3 regions of the Comamonas sp. 23 genome follow, and region 1 is predicted to be linked to each of the others. Evidence: riboswitches for the same ligand, from Rfam matches in the RefSeq annotation. Region 1 holds a riboswitch; each other region holds the start of a gene.
The links. Region 1 has a riboswitch for cobalamin ahead of ACPEE1_RS02710 (ABC transporter substrate-binding protein). Riboswitches for the same ligand answer to the same signal wherever they lie in the genome.
Positions count from the first base shown of each region.

Region 2: linked by a shared signal. The riboswitch ahead of ACPEE1_RS07680 (TonB-dependent receptor domain-containing protein) and the one ahead of ACPEE1_RS02710 (ABC transporter substrate-binding protein) in region 1 are both predicted to bind cobalamin.
Region 3: linked by a shared signal. The riboswitch ahead of ACPEE1_RS12440 (TonB-dependent receptor) and the one ahead of ACPEE1_RS02710 (ABC transporter substrate-binding protein) in region 1 are both predicted to bind cobalamin.

Region 1 is NZ_CP187127.1:619,811-626,573, forward strand. It holds gene atpD (F0F1 ATP synthase subunit beta) at 1-910, shown strand, start outside; gene ACPEE1_RS02700 (F0F1 ATP synthase subunit epsilon) at 982-1,398, shown strand; gene ACPEE1_RS02705 (GNAT family N-acetyltransferase) at 1,450-1,998, opposite strand; cobalamin riboswitch at 2,045-2,269, shown strand; gene ACPEE1_RS02710 (ABC transporter substrate-binding protein) at 2,531-3,553, shown strand; gene ACPEE1_RS02715 (FecCD family ABC transporter permease) at 3,584-4,648, shown strand; gene ACPEE1_RS02720 (ABC transporter ATP-binding protein) at 4,645-5,448, shown strand; gene ACPEE1_RS02725 (pseudoazurin) at 5,497-5,910, shown strand; gene ACPEE1_RS02730 (OprD family outer membrane porin) at 5,943-6,763, shown strand, end outside.
Region 2 is NZ_CP187127.1:1,708,721-1,715,483, reverse strand. It holds gene ACPEE1_RS07685 (cobyrinate a,c-diamide synthase) at 1-1,278, opposite strand, end outside; gene ACPEE1_RS07680 (TonB-dependent receptor domain-containing protein) at 1,301-3,199, opposite strand; cobalamin riboswitch at 3,284-3,528, opposite strand; gene ACPEE1_RS07675 (hypothetical protein) at 3,568-3,783, shown strand; gene ACPEE1_RS07670 (cell division protein ZapA) at 3,783-4,202, shown strand; gene ACPEE1_RS07665 (sulfite exporter TauE/SafE family protein) at 4,651-5,472, shown strand; gene hemN (oxygen-independent coproporphyrinogen III oxidase) at 5,493-6,763, opposite strand, start outside.
Region 3 is NZ_CP187127.1:2,767,505-2,774,267, forward strand. It holds gene ACPEE1_RS12425 (hydantoinase B/oxoprolinase family protein) at 1-225, shown strand, start outside; gene ACPEE1_RS12430 (MFS transporter) at 303-1,685, shown strand; gene ACPEE1_RS12435 (LysR substrate-binding domain-containing protein) at 1,868-2,812, shown strand; cobalamin riboswitch at 2,909-3,179, shown strand; gene ACPEE1_RS12440 (TonB-dependent receptor) at 3,420-5,456, shown strand; gene ACPEE1_RS12445 (ABC transporter substrate-binding protein) at 5,469-6,569, shown strand; gene ACPEE1_RS12450 (FecCD family ABC transporter permease) at 6,566-6,763, shown strand, end outside.

The DNA of each region.
Region 1 (6,763 bases):
CAACATCGCCAAGGCGCACAGCGGTCTGTCCGTGTTCGCCGGCGTGGGTGAGCGTACCCGTGAAGGTAACGACTTCTACCACGAAATGTCGGACGCCGGTGTGGTGAACCAGGAGTCGCTCAACGACTCGAAGGTTGCCATGGTGTACGGCCAGATGAACGAGCCACCAGGAAACCGTCTGCGCGTGGCGCTGACCGGCCTGACCATGGCTGAAGCGTTCCGTGACGAAGGCAAGGACGTGCTGTTCTTCGTGGACAACATCTACCGCTACACGCTGGCCGGTACCGAAGTGTCCGCACTGCTGGGCCGTATGCCTTCGGCCGTGGGCTACCAGCCTACGCTGGCCGAAGAAATGGGCCGTCTGCAAGAGCGTATCACCTCGACCAAGGTGGGTTCGATCACCTCGATCCAGGCCGTGTACGTGCCAGCGGACGATTACACCGATCCATCGCCAGCAACGACCTTCGCCCACTTGGACTCCACCGTGGCGCTGTCGCGTGACATTGCTTCGCTGGGTATCTACCCTGCGGTGGACCCCCTGGCGTCGACCAGCCGCCAGCTGGACCCCCAAGTGGTCGGTGAAGAGCACTACTCGGTCGCCCGCCAAGTGCAGGGTACCCTGCAGCGCTACACCGAACTGCGCGACATCATTGCGATTCTGGGTATGGACGAACTGGCTCCCGAAGACAAGCTCGTCGTGGCCCGCGCTCGCAAGATCCAGCGTTTCCTGTCGCAGCCTTTCCACGTTGCTGAAGTGTTCACGGGCGCTCCAGGCAAGTACGTGCCGCTGTCGGAAACCATCCGCGGCTTCAAGATGATCGTCAACGGCGAGTGCGACCACCTGCCCGAGCAAGCCTTCTACATGGTTGGCACGATCGACGAAGCCATCGAGAAGGCGAAGAAGATCTAAGCTTTGCAGAACGGGCTGCCGCACGCAGCCCTGCTCGCAAACTAGTTTCTTTTTCACTCTGAGGATCAAAGATGAACACCTTCCACGTTGATGTGGTCAGTGCTGAAGAATCCATCTTCTCCGGCGAAGCCCGCTTTGTGGCTTTGCCTGGTGAAATGGGCGAACTCGGTATCTACGCCCGCCACACGCCGTTGATCACCCGCATCAAGCCGGGTTCGGTGCGCATTGAGAAGGCCGACGGCGGCGAAGAGTTCATCTTCGTGGCTGGTGGCATTCTCGAAGTGCAACCCGACTGCGTGACCGTGCTGTCCGACACCGCTGTGCGCGGCAAGGACCTGGACGAGCAAAAAGCGGTTGAAGCCAAGCAAAAGGCTGAAGAAGCCCTCAAGAACGCCAAGGGCGAGCTTGACCTGGCCAAGGCCCAATCCGAGCTGTCCGTCATGGCCGCCCAGATTGCCGCCCTGCAAAAATACCGCAAGAAGCGCTGATCCGCTGTTTGCGCAACTGCCACAGGAAAACCACCGCATGCGGTGGTTTTTTTACGCCCGTACCGGATGCGTCGGAGCAGGCCCCGTCTGCAGCACCTGCTGCATATGGATGGTTTGCCACAGCGGGTCGGCATCCTGGTGCAGGGTGATAAAACCCTGGCGCTGCCAGAAGGTTTGCGCGCCTGGCAAAAAAGGATGCGTGTGCAGGTAGAGCCGCTGCACACCCTGCTGCAGCGCCCGCTGACGCAGCTGCGCGAACAGCACGCCAGCCAGGCCTTGCCGGCGCCAGGCCGGGTCCACATACAGGCGCACCACCTCGGCGGTGCCTGCACTGGGCACGGTCAGATGGGCAAAGCGCCCGTCATAGGCGCGGTAGGCAATGCTGCCGATGACGCGGTCGCCCTGCCAGGCCGCCAGCATGCAGCCGCCGGGCGATGCGTAGACCGAGGCAAAGTCGCGCAGGTCGGCCTGCGGCGTGTTGGTATCGACCCGATCGCCAAACATGGTTTGGCGCGCCGCCTGCAAAAAGGCCGCCACCGGCGCGAGATGTTCAACGCGGCGGATGCCGTATGCGCTGGGTGTAGTGGGTGGGTGGTTCATGGCCATCAAACGGCCTGCAGCTTAGCATGCAGGCCCTGTAAATCGGCTACAGTACAGCCACTTTGGTTTCGCAAGAACATGCGCACGGCAGGGTGCCGGGGCATGAGGGAATCCAGGGAGCGCGAGCCGGCAGCCAGCGCCCCAAACGGAACTGCCCCCGCAACTGTAGGCCACGAGCAGGCCATCCATGCGCCACTGAACTGCGGTTCGGGAAGGCGATGGTCTGCGCAGACCGGCCAGTCAGGAGACCTGCCAAGGTCATGCATTCACAACCCACTGGCAAGCCCCTGGTTTGCACAGAGAAACAGGCATGCCACCGGTTTGCGCGCTGCAAGGCGAACATCGCAAACACCGGTGATGCAAACCCATTCATGGCGGATGTGCGTGTGTTTTGATCATGACCGGCGGGGTGTCCGGGCGGTGAGCAGCGTCTCGTCTGCGCAAGCCTGTCCTGGCTCCACCGGGCAGCGCCCCGCACCGGATCGGCTCGCACGGCCCGCATGCCCAGCCTCTACCTGGAGAGACGATTCCGATGCCTGTTCGCCGTTTTGCGCTGCCTGCCCTGTTGGCTACCTGTGTATTCACCTCGCTGTCCGCCTGGGCTGCCCCTTATCCGATGCAGCTGCACAACTGCGGCTACGCGGTGTCCCTCAAGCAGGCGCCCGCCTCGGTCGTCACCATCGGCCAGGCCGGCACCGAGATGCTGTATGCGCTGGGTCTGGGCGACAAGCTGGTGGGCACCTCGCTGTGGTTCAACGCCGTGCTGCCCCAGTTCAAGGCGATCAATGACAAGGTGCCACGCCTTGCGGACAACGACCCGAGCTTCGAGTCGGTGATCGGCAAGCGCCCGGCACTGGTGGTGTCGCAGTTCGAGTGGATGGTCGGCAAGGACGGCGTCGTGGGCACGCGCGAGCAGTTCCATGACCTGGGCATTGCCACCTATGCGATGCCCTCCGACTGTGAAGGCAAGAACAACCTCAAGGGCGCCGATGGCACCCGCACCGCGGCCTACGATGTGCAGGCGCTCTACAAGAGCATCACGCAACTGGCGCAGCTCTTTGATGTGCAGCCCCAGGGCGAGCGCCTGGTCAAGGACCTGCGCGAGCGCCAGGCCAAAGCGGTCGCCAAGGTCCAGGCGGCGCAGCAGCCGAACCTCTCGGCTGCGCTGTGGTTCTCCAGCGCCGATCTGGCCATCGACCCGTATATGGCTGGTAAGAATGGCGTTGCCGGCTACATGCTGCAGACCTTGGGCCTGCGCAATATCGTCGACTCGTCCGAAGAATGGCCCACCGTGGGCTGGGAGACGATTGCCAAGGCCAACCCCTCGGTCCTGGTGATCGCCCGCATGGACCGCCGCCGCTTCCCTGCGGACGACTACCAAAAGAAGCTGGAGTTTCTGAAGATGGACCCGGTCACCCAGCACATGGATGCGGTCAAGAACAACCGCATCGTCATTGTTGATGCCGATGCGCTGCAAGGCTCGATCCGCCTGGTCGATGGCATGGAGCAGATCAGCGATGCGGTACGCAAGCTCGGCCCAGCGGCCGCGCGTTGATCAGCCGCTGATGCAAGGCTCTGCATAATGGTGGCAACGGCATCAGCGCGCCCATCGGCGCTGCGCAGGCCGCTGCATGGGGCCGCCTGGTGCCTGGGCGCGGCACTGGCGATGCTGCTGAGCGTGGCGCTGGGCATCGCCATTGGCGAGACGGCGCTGTCGCCCAGCCTGGTGCTGCAGGTGCTGGCCAACAAGCTGGCCGGTGCCCACTACGCCATCGATCCCATCAGCCAGGGCATTGTCTGGAACTACCGCCTGCCCCGCGCGCTGGTGGCGGCCAGCTGCGGCGCGGGCCTGGCGGTCTCGGGCGTCATTTTGCAATCGCTGCTGCGCAATGCGCTGGCCGAACCCTATTTGCTCGGCATCTCTGCCGGGGCCTCCACCGGCGCAGTGCTGGTGACCGTCGTGGGCATCGGCGCGGGCGCCATCTCGATGACCGTGGGCGCCTTTTTTGGCGCGCTCTGCGCATTTGCACTGGTCGCCCTGCTGGCCCACGCCGCCGGCAGCGGCGGGCTGCGCAACAGCGGCCAGATTGTGCTGGCCGGCATTGCGGGCTCGCAGCTGTTCAATGCGCTGACCTCGCTCATCATCACCAAGTCGGGCAGTGCCGAGCAGGCCCGGGGCATCATGTTCTGGCTGCTGGGCAGCCTGAGCGGCGTGCGCTGGCCCGATACCGTTCTGACCGCCTGCATCGCGATCCCCGGCCTGGTGCTGTGCCTGCTGCATACGCGCGCGCTCGATGCCTTCACCTTTGGCAGCGAATCGGCGGCCGCGCTGGGCGTGCCGGTGCGCCGTGTGCAACTGGTGCTGCTGCTGGCCGCGGCTCTGATGACGGCCGTCATGGTCTCCATCGTTGGCGCGATCGGCTTTGTTGGCCTGGTGATTCCACATGCCGCGCGCATGCTGGTCGGCGTCAGCCACGGCCGCCTGGTGCCTGCCAGCGCGATGATGGGCGCGGTGTTTCTGATCGCCGCCGATGTGCTCTCGCGCACCCTGATCCGGGGCCAGGTGCTGCCCATTGGCGTCATCACCGCCCTGGTCGGGGCGCCGGTGTTTGCCGTCATCCTGCTCAAAAGCCAGCGGAGGCGCGGATGACGGCGGCACCTCTGGTCACGGCGGATCAACCCGTGTTGCAGGCCTGTGCGCTGGGCCTGCGCCTGCAGGGCCGGCCGGTTGTCGAGCAGCTCAGCCTGCCGGTGCAGCGCCACGAAATGCTGGGGCTGATCGGCCCCAACGGCTCGGGCAAATCCAGCCTGCTGCGCTTGCTCGCCGGTGTGATCCGGCCCAACGAGGGCCAGGTGCTGCTGCAGGGTCAGCCGCTGCACAAGAGGGGGCGCCGCGCCATTGCGCGCGAGCTGGCCCTGGTGGCGCAGATGGCCGAGACGCAGGATGCCATCAGCGTCGAAGACGCGGTGGCGCTGGGGCGCACGCCCTGGCTGTCGGCGCTGCAGCCTTTTGCCGCGCAGGACTGGGAGGCCGTGCAGCAGGCCCTGGATGCCGTGGGCATGGCGGACCGCCGCCACAGCGCCTGGCACAGCCTCTCGGGCGGCGAGCGCCAGCGTGTGCACATCGCACGCGCGCTGGCGCAGCAGCCCGGTGTGCTGCTGCTCGATGAGCCCTGCAACCACCTCGATATCCACCAGCAGCTGTCGCTGATGGCCTTGATCCGCGCCTTGCCCGTCACCAAGGTCGTGGCCCTGCATGACCTGAACCAGGCGCTGGCCTGCGACCGGCTGGCCGTCATGCAGCAAGGCCGGCTCGTTGCGCTGGGCAGGCCCGAGCAGGTGCTCGATGCCGCGCTGCTGGCGCAAGTTTTTCGCGTCGAGGCCAGCGCGCTGGTCGACCCCTGGGACGGCAGCCGCGTGCTGCGTTTTCGCCCGCTTTCTTCTTCCTGACTGTGAGCCGATATGCCCACCCTGAACCACCGAATCTGGCTACCTGTTGTGTTGAGCAGCTTGCTGTGCAGCCAGGCGGGCGCAGAGACTTTTGAAGTCAAGATGCGCAACCGCAGCGCCACCGGCGCAATGACCTATGAGCCCGAGTTTTTGCAGATCAAGCCGGGCGACAAGGTCAAGTTCCTGGCTAGCAGCAGCGGTCACGATGCGGTCAGCATCCCGGGCATGGCGCCCGCCGGTGCCAAGCCCTTCAAGGGCAAGATCAACGAGGAGATCGAGGTCAGCTTTGATGCCGCAGGTTTGTATGGCGTGCAGTGCCTGCCCCATTACGCCATGGGCATGGTGATGCTGGTGCAGGTGGGCGATGCGCCGCTGCCCGGCCTGCAGGTGCCCGCCGAGGTGCCCGAGCGCGCGCAGCAGCGCTTCAAGGACATCGTCAGCCGTGCCTCGGCGCCGCGCTGAACCGCTATCGCAATTTTGGGCAACACAAGACAATGACTTATTTCAAATGGATGGCGCGCAGCAGCGGCCTGGCGGCGCTGGCCCTGGCGGCAGGCCATGTGCAGGCGGGCGCGCAGGACGAGGCTAAGGGCTTCATCGAGGGCGCGAGCCTGGGCATGGTCAACCGCATGGTCTATGAGCAGCTGGACTACCGGCGTGGCGACAGCACGCGCGTGGTGTCCGGCGGCGCGCGCTCGGACAAGGCCGCCGAAGCAGCCTATGGGCTGATGATGAACTTCAGCTCGGGCTACACGCAGGGGGTGGTCGGCCTGGGGCTGGATGCGCATGCCTATGGCGGCATCAACCTGGGCTCGGAGGCCGACAAGGTGCGCAGCAACCCGCGCTATATCGCCAAGGACGGCACGGACCTGCAGGACAGCTTTGGCCGCGCAGGGGCGGCGCTCAAGCTGCGCTGGTCGTCGACCGAGCTGAAGGTGGGTGAGATGCGCACCAAGAACCCGATCTTCCACTCGTCCGACACCCGCCTGCTGCCCGAGACCAACCGGGGCTGGCAGATAAGCAGCAACGATATTGCGCAGCTGACGCTGCAGGCCGGTCGCTTTACCCGCTGGGCCGACCGCAATGCGCGCAAGAATGGCCAGCCCCTGCTGGCCAATTACTCGGGCGTGCAAGGCGATGCCTTCAGCTTTGCCGGCGGCAGCTGGACTACGCCCTGGAGCGGGCTGAGCCTGTCGAGCTATGTGGGCCAATACGAGGATGTCTGGAACACCTGGTATCTGGGCGGCGTCTACAAAAAGGCGCTGGCCGAGAAGAAAAGCCTCTCGCTGAGCCTGAACCTGTACCGCAACAAGGA
Region 2 (6,763 bases), 1.1 Mb from region 1:
TTCGCCCTTGCCGCTCTCGGCCGCCTGGCCCGGGCGGCTGCTGCGTGCCACTTCCTGGGCCTCACTCTGCAGTTTGGAATAGTGAAAGGTATGGCCGCGCAGCATGCCCCAGGGCGTCAGCAGCTGCTGCATGCCCAGACCCGCCAGGCGCTGGTGCATGACGGCCTGCGCTGGCAGCAAGCCCCACAAGCTGTGCCAGCGGCTGTCCAGGTCGGTCAGGCCCTCGGCCAGTGCCACCATGCCGCCGCATTCGGCCCAGACGGGCTTGCGCTGTTCCAGGTGCGCCTGCAGATCCAGCTGCAAGCCGGCATTGGCCTTGAGCGCGGGCAGGTGCAGCTCCGGGTAGCCGCCAGGCAGCCACAGCGCATCGCAGGCGGGCAGGCGGTCGCCTGCGATCGGCGAGAAAAAGGCCAGCTCGGCGCCCATGGCCTGCAGGCATTCCAGATTCGCGGTGTAGATAAAGCTGAAAGCGGCATCGCGGGCGACGGCAATGCGGCGCCCGGCCAGCCAGGCGGGCACCGGGGCGGCAACAGCAGGCGCGGTAAAGGCCACGGTCCAGCGCTGCTGCCACTCCTGCCAAGTCAGCTGGCCCAGCGGCGTTTGCGCCAGCACATCGGCGGCGGCATCCAGGCGCTCGGCAGCGTCGTGCAGCTCATGGGCTGCCACCAGGCCCAGGTGGCGCTCGGGCAGCAGGTTGGCGCGTGGTTTCGCAGCATCGAGGCTCACCTGGTGCATCGCGCCCAGCCACAGTGCCGGGTCGCGCAGGCCGCTGCGCAGCATCTCACCATGGTGGGCAGTGGCCACGCGGTTGGCCAGCACACCGGCCAGCTGCAGGCCTGGGTCATAGTGCTGCAGGCCATGGGCAATGGCGCCAAAGGTAGCGGCCATGGCCGATGCATCGACCACCACCACAGCGGAGATGCCCAGCGACTTGGCCAGCTCGGCCGCGCTGTTGGCACCATCGAACAGGCCCATCACGCCTTCGATCAGCAGCACATCGTTGCTTTGCGCGGCCTGAAACAGGCGTGCGCGCACATCCACTTCACCGTTCATCCAGCGGTCCAGCGCATGCACGGGCTGGCCGCTGGCCAGGCGCAGCCACTGCGGATCGAGAAAATCCGGGCCGCATTTGAACACCTGGACCCGCCGGCCCTGGCGGGCATGCAGGCGCGCCAAGGCTGCCGTCACCGTGGTCTTGCCCTGGCCCGATGCGGGCGCCGCAATCAGCAGTGCCACGCAAGCGGCCGTTGGGCGGTCCTGAACCGTCGTCTCTGTCATGGCTGGCTTATCCCCTCTGCGCTCAGCGCGGCATCCACTTCACACCCACATACACGCTGCGACCTTCGGTGGCATAGGTGCGTGCGGTCTGGTAGCGCTTGTCGGCCAGGTTGTTGATACGGGCGATCAGGTTCACATCCTTGGCCACCTCGGTCTGCGCCGACAGGTTGAACAAGGTGTAGCCGCCCAGCACATTGGTGTTGGCGGCATTGTCAAAGCGCTTGGCGCTGGTCTGCAGGTCGGCCGCCCAGGTCCAACCGGCTGCACGCGTCTCGGCGCCCAGGGTGGCATAGCGCTTGGCGCGGCGCGCCAGCAGCTTGTCGTTTTCGGTATCGCGCGGGTTCTGGAAGTCGACCGAACCATGCAGGTTGAACGCGCCCAGCTTGGTCGTGGCCGCCAAGGTAATGCCTTCCAGGCGTGCCTTGCCCACATTGGCATAGCAGCCGAATTCGCTGTCGCAACTGCCGGGCGACGAGAAGTTGATCAGGTTGGTGACCCGGTTGCGGTAGGCCGTGGCCGAGAAGCTGTCGGCACCCTGCGCCCAGCGCAGGCCCAGCTCGGCATTGCGGCTTTTCTCGGGCTGCAGCGATGCGTCGCCGTATTCGCTAAAGCGCTGGTAGAGCGTGGGCGCGCGAAAGGCCGTGCCCACTGTCGCGGTGGCGCGCCAGTTGGTTGCAAAGGCATAGCCATAGGCAGCGCTGCCGGTGGTCTTGCCGCCGAACTCGCTGTCGTCATCCCGGCGCAGATTCAGCTGCACCGTGTGCGGGCCGGTGTTCAGGCCATAGCCCAGCGCCAGCGCATTCTGGTGGCGGTCGCGGTCAATGCCGCCATTCGTCAGCGCGTCGTCACGCCGCTCCAGTGCGGCCGTCAAGGTGTGGACGCCCAGGCGCCAGGTATTTTGGAACAGGTAGTTATGCAGGCGCGTGTCCGTCTGGTAGGGCGAGGGCCGGGTCTCGTAATAGTCGCGCGACTGGCTGAACTGCAGCTTGGTGCTGTAGTGCTCGGTCCACTGCGCCTGCCAGTTCAGGCCCAGCGCATACATCTTGTTGAGGCTGCGGTCGTCCTCGGTCAGGCTGCTGTCGTAGCCCGAGTTCACATCGCTGGCCAGCAAGGTGGCTTCGAGCCGGTGCTGGCCGTTGAGCTGGTAGCCCAGGCGGCCGCTGACCGCATTGCTGCGGTAGTCGTCCTTGTCCGGGTTGGCGGTGGCCACGGTGCGGGCATTGAAGCCATCGGTCTGCGAGCGGTTCAGACCCAGCGCGTAATCCCAGCCGTCGGCGCCGCCGGAGATACCGGCCTCGGCCGTGAACGTGCCCCGGTTGCCAACGCCCAGGCCGACATAGGGCTGGGGCGCGCCCTCACCTTTCTTGGTGAAGATCTGCACTACGCCGCCCATCGCGTCCGAGCCGTAGACGGCAGCGGCCGGGCCGCGCAGCACTTCGATGCGATCGATCAGCGCCAGCGGAATCGATTGCCAGGAGGCGCCGCCAGTCGATTGCGAGTCCATGCGCACGCCGTCGACATAGACAGCGGTAAAGCGCGAATCGGCGCCACGCATGAACACGCTGGTCGTCGTGCCCGGCCCGCCGTTGCGCGAAATCTGGATGCCCGGCACGCGCGCGAGCACATCGGCCACGCTGCCCGGGCCCTGGCGCTCGATGGTCTGCGCATCGATGATGGACATGTCGGCCACCAGATCGGACAGCGGCTGCTCGATGCGGTTGGCGGTCACCACCATCTCTTGCAGGTTTTTACCCTCTGTTTCCAGGGCGGCTGGGGCCTGCTGCGCCTGTGCTGGCAGCGCAAACAGGGGCAGCGCCGCTGCGATGGCCAAGGCCAAAAAACGGGGGGTATGGAGGGTGCGCGAGCGGGGCGCAAGCGCGGGACGCGCGCAGGGGCGTGTCGAAAAAGCAGAGGAAAACATGCACTGAGTTGGTGATGAACCACCCCGCGCCAGCCTCCCCGCCGGCAATGGGGAACACGGAAGCCGCGGCAAGGCCTCAGCCACGCGCCTCCACTATTGTTGGCCGGTATCCGGGCTGGCGATGACACAGCACACGCCTTCCCAAACACTTGTTCAAGGTATTCAGTGGCATAGTGGTGGCTGTGGATGGCGCAAAAGCCAACCATCGCTTACCGTTGCGGGGGCAGCGCAGGTTGCGTAAGGCTTGTAGGGCACAAGCGGCGCTCCTGCTTCCCGTTGAACTGCCCCCATGTGAACCACTGGGGCGAGCACCAACGGGTACAATTTTAGCGTTAAACCCATTGCGCACTTAAGAAGACTGTCTCTCTATGGCCACTACGCCTTCTATGGATCTGATGCTTGAGCGGGTGGAGGCACTGCTGAGCCGTCATGAGGCTTTGCAACGCGCCCACGCCCAATTGCAAGAGCAAGTCACCACCCTGACCCAGGAGCGCGACTCCCTCCAATCGCGCCTGACAGCGGCCCGCGCCCGCGTGGATGCACTGATCGAACGCCTGCCCAAGACCTTTGACCAGGACGAATGATGAAACAGCTGGAAGTACACATCATGCAGCAAAGCTATATGCTGGGCTGCCCCGAAGGCCAGGAAGCACGTCTGCTGGCTGCCGTCAAGCATGTCGATGAGGCCATGAGCGGCATCCGCGACGCGGGCAAGATCCGTGGCCGCGAGCGCATCGCTGTGCTGGCGGCCCTCAATGTCGCTTTTGACCTGCTTGATTTGCAAGCGCAAAACAGCCAGCTCAGCCAGACCGCAGACGCCCTGCAGGCGCAAGCTGCTGCGCAGTCTGCCGCGATGGTTGAGGTTCAGGCCCAGACCGCCCCTGGGGACCAGGCGAGCCTGGACTGGGATGCGCCCCGTGTGCAGTCGGTGATGCAACGGCTGGACGCGGCGCTGGCGCCGGCCCCCGCGCAACCGGCCGACACCCTGGGCACCAGCGCTTGAGGCACTGCCGCGAGCAGGCGCCAACACCAGATTGCCGCGCCATGCAATGCCTGGCTGCAAAATATCACGCCACCCATTGCTCAATCTGGCTAACCAGCTATCTTTTTTGACCAATCCAGGCACATTGAATTGCAGTTTTGGTGGGTGCGGCAGGCGCGAGCGATTACAATGAAAGCGTTCGCAGCCCTGCTGGACTTTATAGTTCCTTGAACCAATGCTCTACGAGCACGGGCTTGGTACATTACCTATTGAGCGTGATCGTCTCGCGTCAGATGAACCCAACGATAGGTTGCCCTCGCCCACCTGAACCCCCGGTTCAGGATGACGGTCCAGTGGATCCGCTGCGAACACCTGATTTTTCGGGCAGGCTCCGCCCAACCTGTCTTCTCCTCTCCGCGACAGCGGGGTTTCAGGCCACCTGTTTCAGGTGGCCTTTTTACTGCGCGCCATGACTGATCCTCTTGTTTTGCTGCCGCTGTCGTTTCTGGGCCTGATCGGCGGTTTTCTGGCGGGCCTGCTGGGCATTGGCGGCGGCATGGTGCTGGTGCCCTTCATCACTTACATCCTGGGCACCCAGGGCGTGGCGCCGGAGCTGGCGATCAAGATGGCGATTGCCACCTCGATGGCGACCATCGTCTTCACCTCGATGTCCAGCGTGCGCGCCCACCACCAGCATGGCGCGGTGCGCTGGGACCTTGTCAAACGCCTGGCCCCGGGCATTGTGCTGGGCGGCCTGCTGGCCAGCCTGGGTATTTTTGCGGTGCTCAAGGGCAGCTACCTGGGTTTGTTTTTTGGCCTGTTCATTGGCTACTCGGCACTGCGCATGTTCCGCAAGCCCAACAGCCAGGCCATGCGCGCCATGCCGGGCACGGCCGGCCAGCTGGCTGCGGGTGGCGTGATCGGCTGCCTCTCGGGCCTGGTGGGCGCGGGCGGCGCCTTCATCAGCGTGCCTTTCATGACCTGGTGCAGCGTGCCGATGCACAACGCGGTAGCCACGAGCTCGGCGCTGGGCTTTCCGATTGCGGTCACCAATGTCATCGGCTTCATGGTGGCCGGCCTGCACCTGCAGGGGCTGCCACCGCATTCGCTGGGTTATATCTGGCTGCCCGGCCTGGCCGCCATTGCCACCTGCAGCGTGCTGACCGCGCCGCTGGGCGCCCGCGCCGCGCACCGGCTGCCGGTGGGCCAGCTCAAGAAGATCTTTGGCGGCATCTTGCTGTGCCTGGCGCTCTACATGCTCTACAAGAGCCTGGCGGCCTGGCAGGGCTGAGGCCTGCCCACGCCCTGCCCTCAGATAATCCGCGAGAAGCGCGCCCGGTTGCGGTCGGCCTGCAGGTTCTTGTCAAACACCATGGCGACGCCACGCACAAAGTACCAGCCCAGCTCGGTCACATTGATCGATTCGTCGCTCAGCTGCACCAGGCCCTGCTCCTGCAGCTCACGCAGCTGGGCCAGCTCGGCGGCAAAGTACTGCGCAAAATCAATCAGCCAGGCCTGCTCCAGCGATTCAATGGCCAGGCACCCCTGGCACATCAGGCCCATGATCACCGTGCGGCGCAGCAGGTCGTCGCGCGTCAGTGCCAGCCCACGCACCACGGGAATCTGGCCCTGGTCGATCAGGTCGTAGTACTCCTCCAGGGTCTTGGCATTTTGGCTGTAGGTGGCGCCAATGCGTCCGATGGCTGACACGCCCAGCGCCATAAGATCGCAATCGGGCTGGGTGCTGTAGCCCTGAAAGTTGCGGTGCAGGCGGCCCTGGCGCTTGGCCACCGCCAAGGCATCGTCGGGCAAGGCGAAATGGTCCATGCCCACATACACATAACCGGCGGCTTCCAGCGCCGCCAGGGCCTGGGCCAGCATCGCCAGCTTGTCGGCGGGGCTGGGCAGGTCCTGGGCCTGGATGCGGCGCTGGGGCTTGAAGCGCTCGGGCAGGTGCGCATAGGCATACAGCGCAATGCGGTCGGGCCGCAGCGCGTTGACCTGCTCCATGGTGCGCACAAAGCTGGCCGGGCTTTGTTGGGGCAGACCATAGATCAAATCGATATTGATGGATTCAAAGCCGATAGCGCGCGCCTGCTCGACCAAGGCAAACACCTGGTCAGCGGGCTGCTCGCGGTGCACCGCCTTTTGCACCAGCGGGTCAAAGTCCTGCACGCCAAAGCTCAGCCGGTTGAAGCCGAGCCGGTACAGGTGCTGCAGGCGCTCGCCGCTCACAGTGCGCGGGTCGACCTCGATCGCGTACTCGCCACCGGGCTGCAGATGAAAACGCTCTTTGACCATATCCATCAGGCGGCTGAGGCCGGCATCGGTCAGGAAGGTGGGCGAGCCCCCACCCAGGTGCAGTTGGCTGATGGTCGGGCGGGCGCTGACATGGGCCAGTTGCAGGTCCAGCTCGCGCTCGAGGTAATCCAGGTATTCGTCGGCCCGCTCGGCGTGCTTGGTGATGATCTTGTTGCAGGCGCAGTAGTAGCACAGCGAGGCGCAGAACGGCACATGCACATACAAGGACAGCGGCGACAGCCGGCCCGCCAGACCGGTGCCGCGTTGCGCCAGCGCCAGCT
Region 3 (6,763 bases), 2.1 Mb from region 1:
CTGGGCAAGGTGACGCTGGACGACGGCACGGCCTTGCGCGGCAAGGGCAAGCAGCAGATTCCGGCCGGGCGCCGATTGATTTTGGACTTGCCCGGCGGTGGCGGCAACGGCGATGCGGCGCTGCGCCCCGCCGCGCTGGTGCAGCGCGATGTGGCTTATGGCTATATCAGCGCCGAACAAGCCGAAACCGATTACGCCCAGGCCACGCCGCTGCCCCCGGCCTGATCGCGTGCCCATGGCCAGCGGCATAGCCGCTGGTCCTTTCCCATTTTTCTCCCCCTGCAGGACACCAAGGACTCCCGATGCGCACCCACAATCCCATGGCAGATGGCTTTGCCGCCCCAAGTGCAAGCCTTTCGGACTGGTCATCCCCCCAAGCGGCGGTGGCGCCGCGCGCGGTGCAGTCCAAGGAGCTCAACCGCGTAGTACTGGCCTCGGTGGTGGGCAGCTTTGTCGAATGGTTCGAGTTCTCAGTCTACGGCTACCTGGCAGCGGTGCTGGGCAAGGTGTTCTTTGCCACCAGCTCGCCCACCATGCAGATCACCGCATCCTGGGCGGCCTTTGCGATTGCGTTTTTTGCCCGGCCCATTGGCGGCATCTTCTTTGGCTCGCTGGGCGACAAGTACGGCAGAAAGCGGGTGCTGACCATCACCATCATCATGATGGCGATCTCCACCTTTTTGATTGGCGTGCTGCCCGGCTATGCGAGCATCGGCATTGCCGCGCCGCTGCTCCTGATCGTGCTGCGCCTGATGCAGGGGCTGTCGGCCGGTGGCGAGGCCAGTGGCGCGGCCATCTTTGTGGCCGAGTACTGCCGCGACCGCAACCGCACCTTGCTCACCAGCTGGGTTGAGGTGGGCTGCATGGCGGGCTTTTTCTTCGGTGCCTCGGTCTCGGCCATTCTGACGATGTTCTTCAGCGCCGAGCAGATCCTGGACTGGGCCTGGCGCATTCCGTTTCTGATTGCGCTGCCGCTGGGCGCCATTGGCCTCTATATCCGCAAGTACCTGGAAGAGACCCCCACCTTCATGGCCATGAAGCAGCAGCATGACGCACTGGCCCAGGCGAGCTGGAAGGTGCTGTTCGCCACGCACAAGAAAGAGCTGTTCCAGTCCGCTGGCATCATCATCGTGACCAATGTCACCTTGTTCACCGTCGTCACCTATATCCCGACCTACTTTGTCAGCGCGCTGCATGTCGATGTGGCCACCGGCCTCAAGCTCTCGCTGGGCCCGCAGCTCTTTTTGGTGGTGATGATCCCGATCATGGGCCTGCTGGCCGACAAGCTCAGTCGCAAGACGATGATGATCGCTGCGAGCCTGGCGATTGCGGTACTGGCCGTGCCTTGCTTTCACCTGCTGCTCGAAGGCAGCACCGCCGCCAAGATCTTGTCCTTGATGGTGCTCAACTTCTGTCTGGCCATGCTGCTGGGCAGCATCTACTCGATCATCCCTTCGATGTTCCACACCAGCGTGCGCTTCAAGGGCATGGCGCTGAGCTACAACGTGGCTGTGGCGATGTTTGCCGGCACCGCGCCGATGATCAACTCCTGGTTGATTGCCCGCACCGGCAACCCGGTCGTGCCTGCCTACTACCTCATTGGCGCGGCAATCATTGGCCTCATCGCCCTGGTCAGCAGCCGGGACCGCACCGGTTTGCCGATGCATGGTGATCCGGTCCAGTAAGGCCATGCGCTGCTGAGCGCTGCGCCAGCCCGAACGCATCCTTTCTGGATGCGTTTTTTTATGCATCAGCGGGGCAGGGCGCAGCAGGCAAGAGCGGTGGCATGCCGGCCCGCTGGGCGCCGGGCTGCGACCTATAATCATCGCCAGCCCGGGCTCTGCCTCTCCTGGCCTGGCGCTCCTCCATGAAATACAAGCTCCCGCCCCTGCAGCCACTGCGCGTGTTCGAGTCCGTCTACCGCCATGGCTCGATCCGCAAGGCGGCCGACGAGCTGTGCCTGACGCCACAGGCCGCCAGCCAGCAACTCAAGCAATTGGAAAGTGCGCTGGATGTGCAACTTTTCGAGCGCGGCGCGCGGGGCCTGGCGGCCAGCGCCGAGGCGCAGACCTTGTACCACTATGTGGAGCAGGGGCTCGATGCACTGAGCCAGGGGCTGGAAGCCGTGCGCTCCCACTACAAGGCTGCGCAGTTCCATATCCAGGTCAGCCCATACTTTGCAACCCAGTACCTGATCCGCTCGCTGCCCTCGTTCACCAAGGATTACCCGGAGCTCGATCTGCGCATCTCCATCGGTGTGGAGCTGCCTTCGTTCGATAGCGGCGATCTGGATGCAGCCATTGTCTGGGGCTACGGCGGTGTGGACCACCTCGATGAAACGCCGCTGCTCGAAGACCTCAAGGTGATCGTGGCTGCGCCGCAGCTGCTGGCCGAGCACCCGGTGGAGACAGCGCAGGATTTGCCGCACCACCGGCTGATATCGCCGCTGACGCACAACAGTCTGTGGCAGGACATTTATGCGATGCTGGGCCTGGAGCCCGGCGGCAAGCATGTCAGCCCCATGCTGCTGCACACGCACGATGCGATGCTGCAAGCCGTTCTCAGCGGGCAGGGCGTGGGCCTGCTGTCCTATGTCGATGCGCTCAGCTATATCCACAGCGGCAAGCTGCTCGCACCCTTTGGGGCCGAGCTGCTGCGCCAACTGCCGATGGACAGAACGCCCAAGTTCCACCTCTACACCCGCCGGGGCGGGGGAGAGCGCCCAATCCAGGCCAGCTTTCGGCAGTGGCTGCTGGGCCAGCTGCGCAGCACTGACTTCATCGGCTATGCGACGCGGCTGCCGCAGGGCTGATACAGCCACTGGGGCATGCGCTGTATCGCCCAGCTGACACAGGCCATGGCCAAAAGGCACTGCCCGGGCTTGCGGCTGGTACACTGGCTGCGCTTTGAAAAAAGCCTATCTACAGGTGCTCGCATGCGAGTGAAACGGGAACAAGGTCGGGAGTGCGCTCCCCCAAGCCTTGGCTGCCCCCGCAACGGTAGACAGGAAACGTAGCCGATGCGGCCCGCTCCCACGCGGGCCCAGTCACTGGGGTTGAGAGAGTGTCCACGCCTGCCAGGCAATAAGACACCCGCACCCTGGGAAGACCGGCTACCGGGTCAGCGCCTGCGCTGCACCGCCTGTAAGCCCGGAGACCGGCCTGTTCCTAGTCGCAGTGCGCGCTGTGCCTCTGGCCAGCACGTGCTCTCTCAACTGTCTGCGGGGTGTGGACGGCGGTTCTTCGCGCGACCCCGTCTTGGGGGGTGACCGCGTGCAGTGCAGCCCCCGCATCAGGCAGTTAGCGCCTTTTGTTCAAATGACTGCAGTTCCTTTTCCGAAAAACCGGCTCCTGGCCGCCCAGCGGCTCTCTTCCTCCTTGCGCCTGGTAGGCAGCTCCTGTGTTCTGTGTTTGCCCGCCTTGGGCATCGCAGTAGCCCATGCCCAAGAAGCCTCACTGCCTGAAGTGGTGGTGAGCGACCAGCGCAGCGAGCCCAATGCGCTCCAGCTGCCGTCGACCTCGGCGAGCAAGCTGGCCGTGCCGCTGCAGGACCTGCCCGCCAGTGTCAGCTCGGTCTCGGCCGTGCAGGTACAAGAGCGTGCCGACTACGAGGTGGTCGATGCCGTGGGCCGCAGCGTGGGCCTGAGTGCCAATGGCACGCCTGGCAATGGCGGGCTGTCGTTCTCCAGCCGGGGCTTTACCGGTGTGAACTCGGTCGGCGTGGCCGAAGACGGGCTGAGCCTGGGGGTTGCAGCCGGCACCGTGGCCTATCCCAATTCCAGCTGGGGCTATGAGCGCTTTGATGTGCTGCGCGGCCCCGCATCGCTGATGTACGGCAGCGGCACCATGGGCGCCACGGTGAACGCGGTGCGCAAGGAACCCAGCCGCAGTACATCGACCGAAGTGCTGCTGGGCGCTGGCTCCCACGGCACCGCCCGCGCGGGCCTGGGCAGCACCGGCGCGCTGAGCGACAGCCTGAGCTACCGCCTGGATGTTTACGGCGATCGCACCGATGGCGAGCGCCAACTGGGAAACAGCGACAGCAAGAAGATCATGAGCGCCATCCGCTGGCAGGCGAGCAGCGATCTGCGCCTGGACCTGACGGCCGATGTCAGCGACCAAAGGCCCGAGCGCTACTTTGGCACCCCGGTGGTCGATGGCAAGCCGGTGGCGGCGCTGGGCGACCGCAATTTCAACTTTCTCGACAGCGACATCCACTACAAGGACCAGCGCTACAAATTGAGGGCCGAGTGGAATGTGAGCGAGGCGCTGGTGCTGCGCAACGAGACCTACCATATGAAGGCCGACCGCCACTGGAAGAACATCGAAGGCTATGACTACGATGCCAGCACGCGCACGGTTCACCGCTACGACTACCTGGAGATCGGCCACGACCTGGAGCAAAGCGGCAACCGCTTAGGCGCCGTTTTCAAGCCCGGCCAGCATGAGATAGCGATGGGCTGGGATGTGTCGCAGGCCAAGTTCACTGCGCTCAACAGCTCGCCCTATACCGGTGAATCCGATGTGCCGCTGACCGGTAGCACCAGTGGCTACTGGGACAGCCCAGACCCTTACAAGCCGCGCATGACCTCGCGCATCCGCCAAAACGCCTTCTACCTGGAAGACGCCTGGAAGCTGGGCGAGCAGTGGCTGCTGATGGCCGGCCTGCGCCGCGACCTCTATGATTTTGACCGCATGGATTTGCTGAGCCAAGCCCGCTTTGACAAGACCTTGGGCGGCACCTCTTGGCGCCTGGGCCTCACGCACAAGCTGGACCAGAACACCAGCCTCTATGCCCAGGTCAGTACCGGCCATGACCCGGTCAACAGCCTGCTGTCGCTGACCCAGTCGCAAACCGGCTTTACATTGAGCAAAGGCCGCCAGGTGGAAGTGGGCATCAAGCAGCAGCTGCCCAATGGCCAGGGCGAATGGACCCTGGCGGTCTTTGATATCCGCAAGAAGGACATCATCACCCGCGATCCGGACCGGCCAGCGCTGTTGATCCAGGGCGGCAAGCAGTCGTCCAAGGGGATCGAGCTGGCAGGCAGCTGGCGGGCGACCAAGGCCTGGCGCTTCGAGGGCAACCTGGGCTATGCGGATGCCCAGTTCGACGAGCTGCTCGAAGGCGCCACAGCCATTGACCGCGCTGGCAACCAGCCGGCCAATGTACCGCGCTACACGGCCAATGCCTGGGCCCATTACCAGACGGGCGATTGGCGCGCATCGCTGGGCCTGCGCCATGTTGCCAGCCGCTACACCAGCAATGCCAATACCGCGCAGCTCCCCGCCTACACGGTGGCCGATGCGGTGCTGGGCTGGAACCTGAACCGCACAACCACCTTGAACCTGGTGGGCCGCAATCTGGCCAACAAACGCTATGCTGCATCGTCCTACGGCTCGCAATGGCTGATGGGCAATGGCCGCAGCTTTGAGCTAATGGCCCATCTGCGTTTCTGAGCAAGGTAGAGCATGACCACAAGCGCTTCCCGGCAAACCCTGCGTGCCCTGGCGGCAGCTGCTGCCCTGGTGCTGACCGGCTGCGACCGGCCAGGGGGCCAGCAGCCGCCCAGCCGCCCCAGCCAGGCGGCGGCCATCCCCATGGCCGAAGCGGCAGCAGTGCCCGCAGGCCTGCGGGCTGCGCCGTTGGAGATCGATGTCTGCGGCCAGCCCCAGCGCTATGACCGGGTGCCGCAGCGTGCCATCACGCACGATGTGAACATCACCGAGATGTTCCTGTTTCTGGGCCTGGGGCCCAGGCTGGTCGGCTACTCGGGCATACCGTCGCGCAAGGAAATCAGCCCCGAGCTGATGACCCAGCTCGCCCAGGTGCCCAAGCTGTCATCGCAGGACATGAACCTGGAAAACATGCTCGAGGCCCGCGCCGACTTTGTGTTTGGCGGCTGGAGCTATGGCTTTCGCCCCGGCGGGGTGACGCCCGAGCTGCTGGCCCAGCATGGCGTGGCCAGCTATGTGCTGTCCGAGTCCTGCATCCATGTGCAAAAGCGCGAGCGTGTGGCGCTGGGCGACACCTTGGCAGACCTGCGCAATGTGGCGCGTATCTTTGCTATCGAAGCCCAAGCGCAAGGGCAGATTGACAAATTGCAGGCCTCGATCGACCAGCTGGCCGCGCAGATGCAGGGCAATACGCACAGGCCGCGCATCTTTGTGTTTGACAGCGGCGAGAAGATACCCACGACCGTGGGCGGTTTTGGCATGCCCCAGGCCATGCTCGATGCCGCAGGCGGCAGCAATATCTTTGCCGACATCGCCAGCAACTGGCCCAAGGGCAACTGGGAGGATGTGATCACCCGCGATCCGGAATGGATCATCATCATCGACTATGGCCGGCCCAGCGCCCAGGGCAAGATCGATTTTCTGCGCGCCAAGCCTGAGCTGGCTGGGGTGTCTGCGATCCGCGAGCAGCGCTTTTTTGTCATCAGCTATGCCGAAGCCACCCCAGGCCCGCGCAATGTGCATGTGGCCCAGCGCCTGGCTGCCGCCCTGCACCCGGATCGCCGTATCACCGTGGACTCCGTTCCCTGGCTGCCTGCAGCGGAGCCCAAGCCGTGAGCCATGCGCCGGGCTGCGACGGCCTGCATGAACGCCAGCGGCGCGCGCCCTGGTCCTTGGCGCTGTGCCTGCTGCTGCTCTTGGCCCTGCTGCTGGCCAGCGGCCTGGCCGCCATCACCTGGGGCTCGGCATCGCTGCACGCGTCAACGGTGTGGTCGGTCATCTGGCAGCAGCTGCTGGGCGGCGGGTGGCAG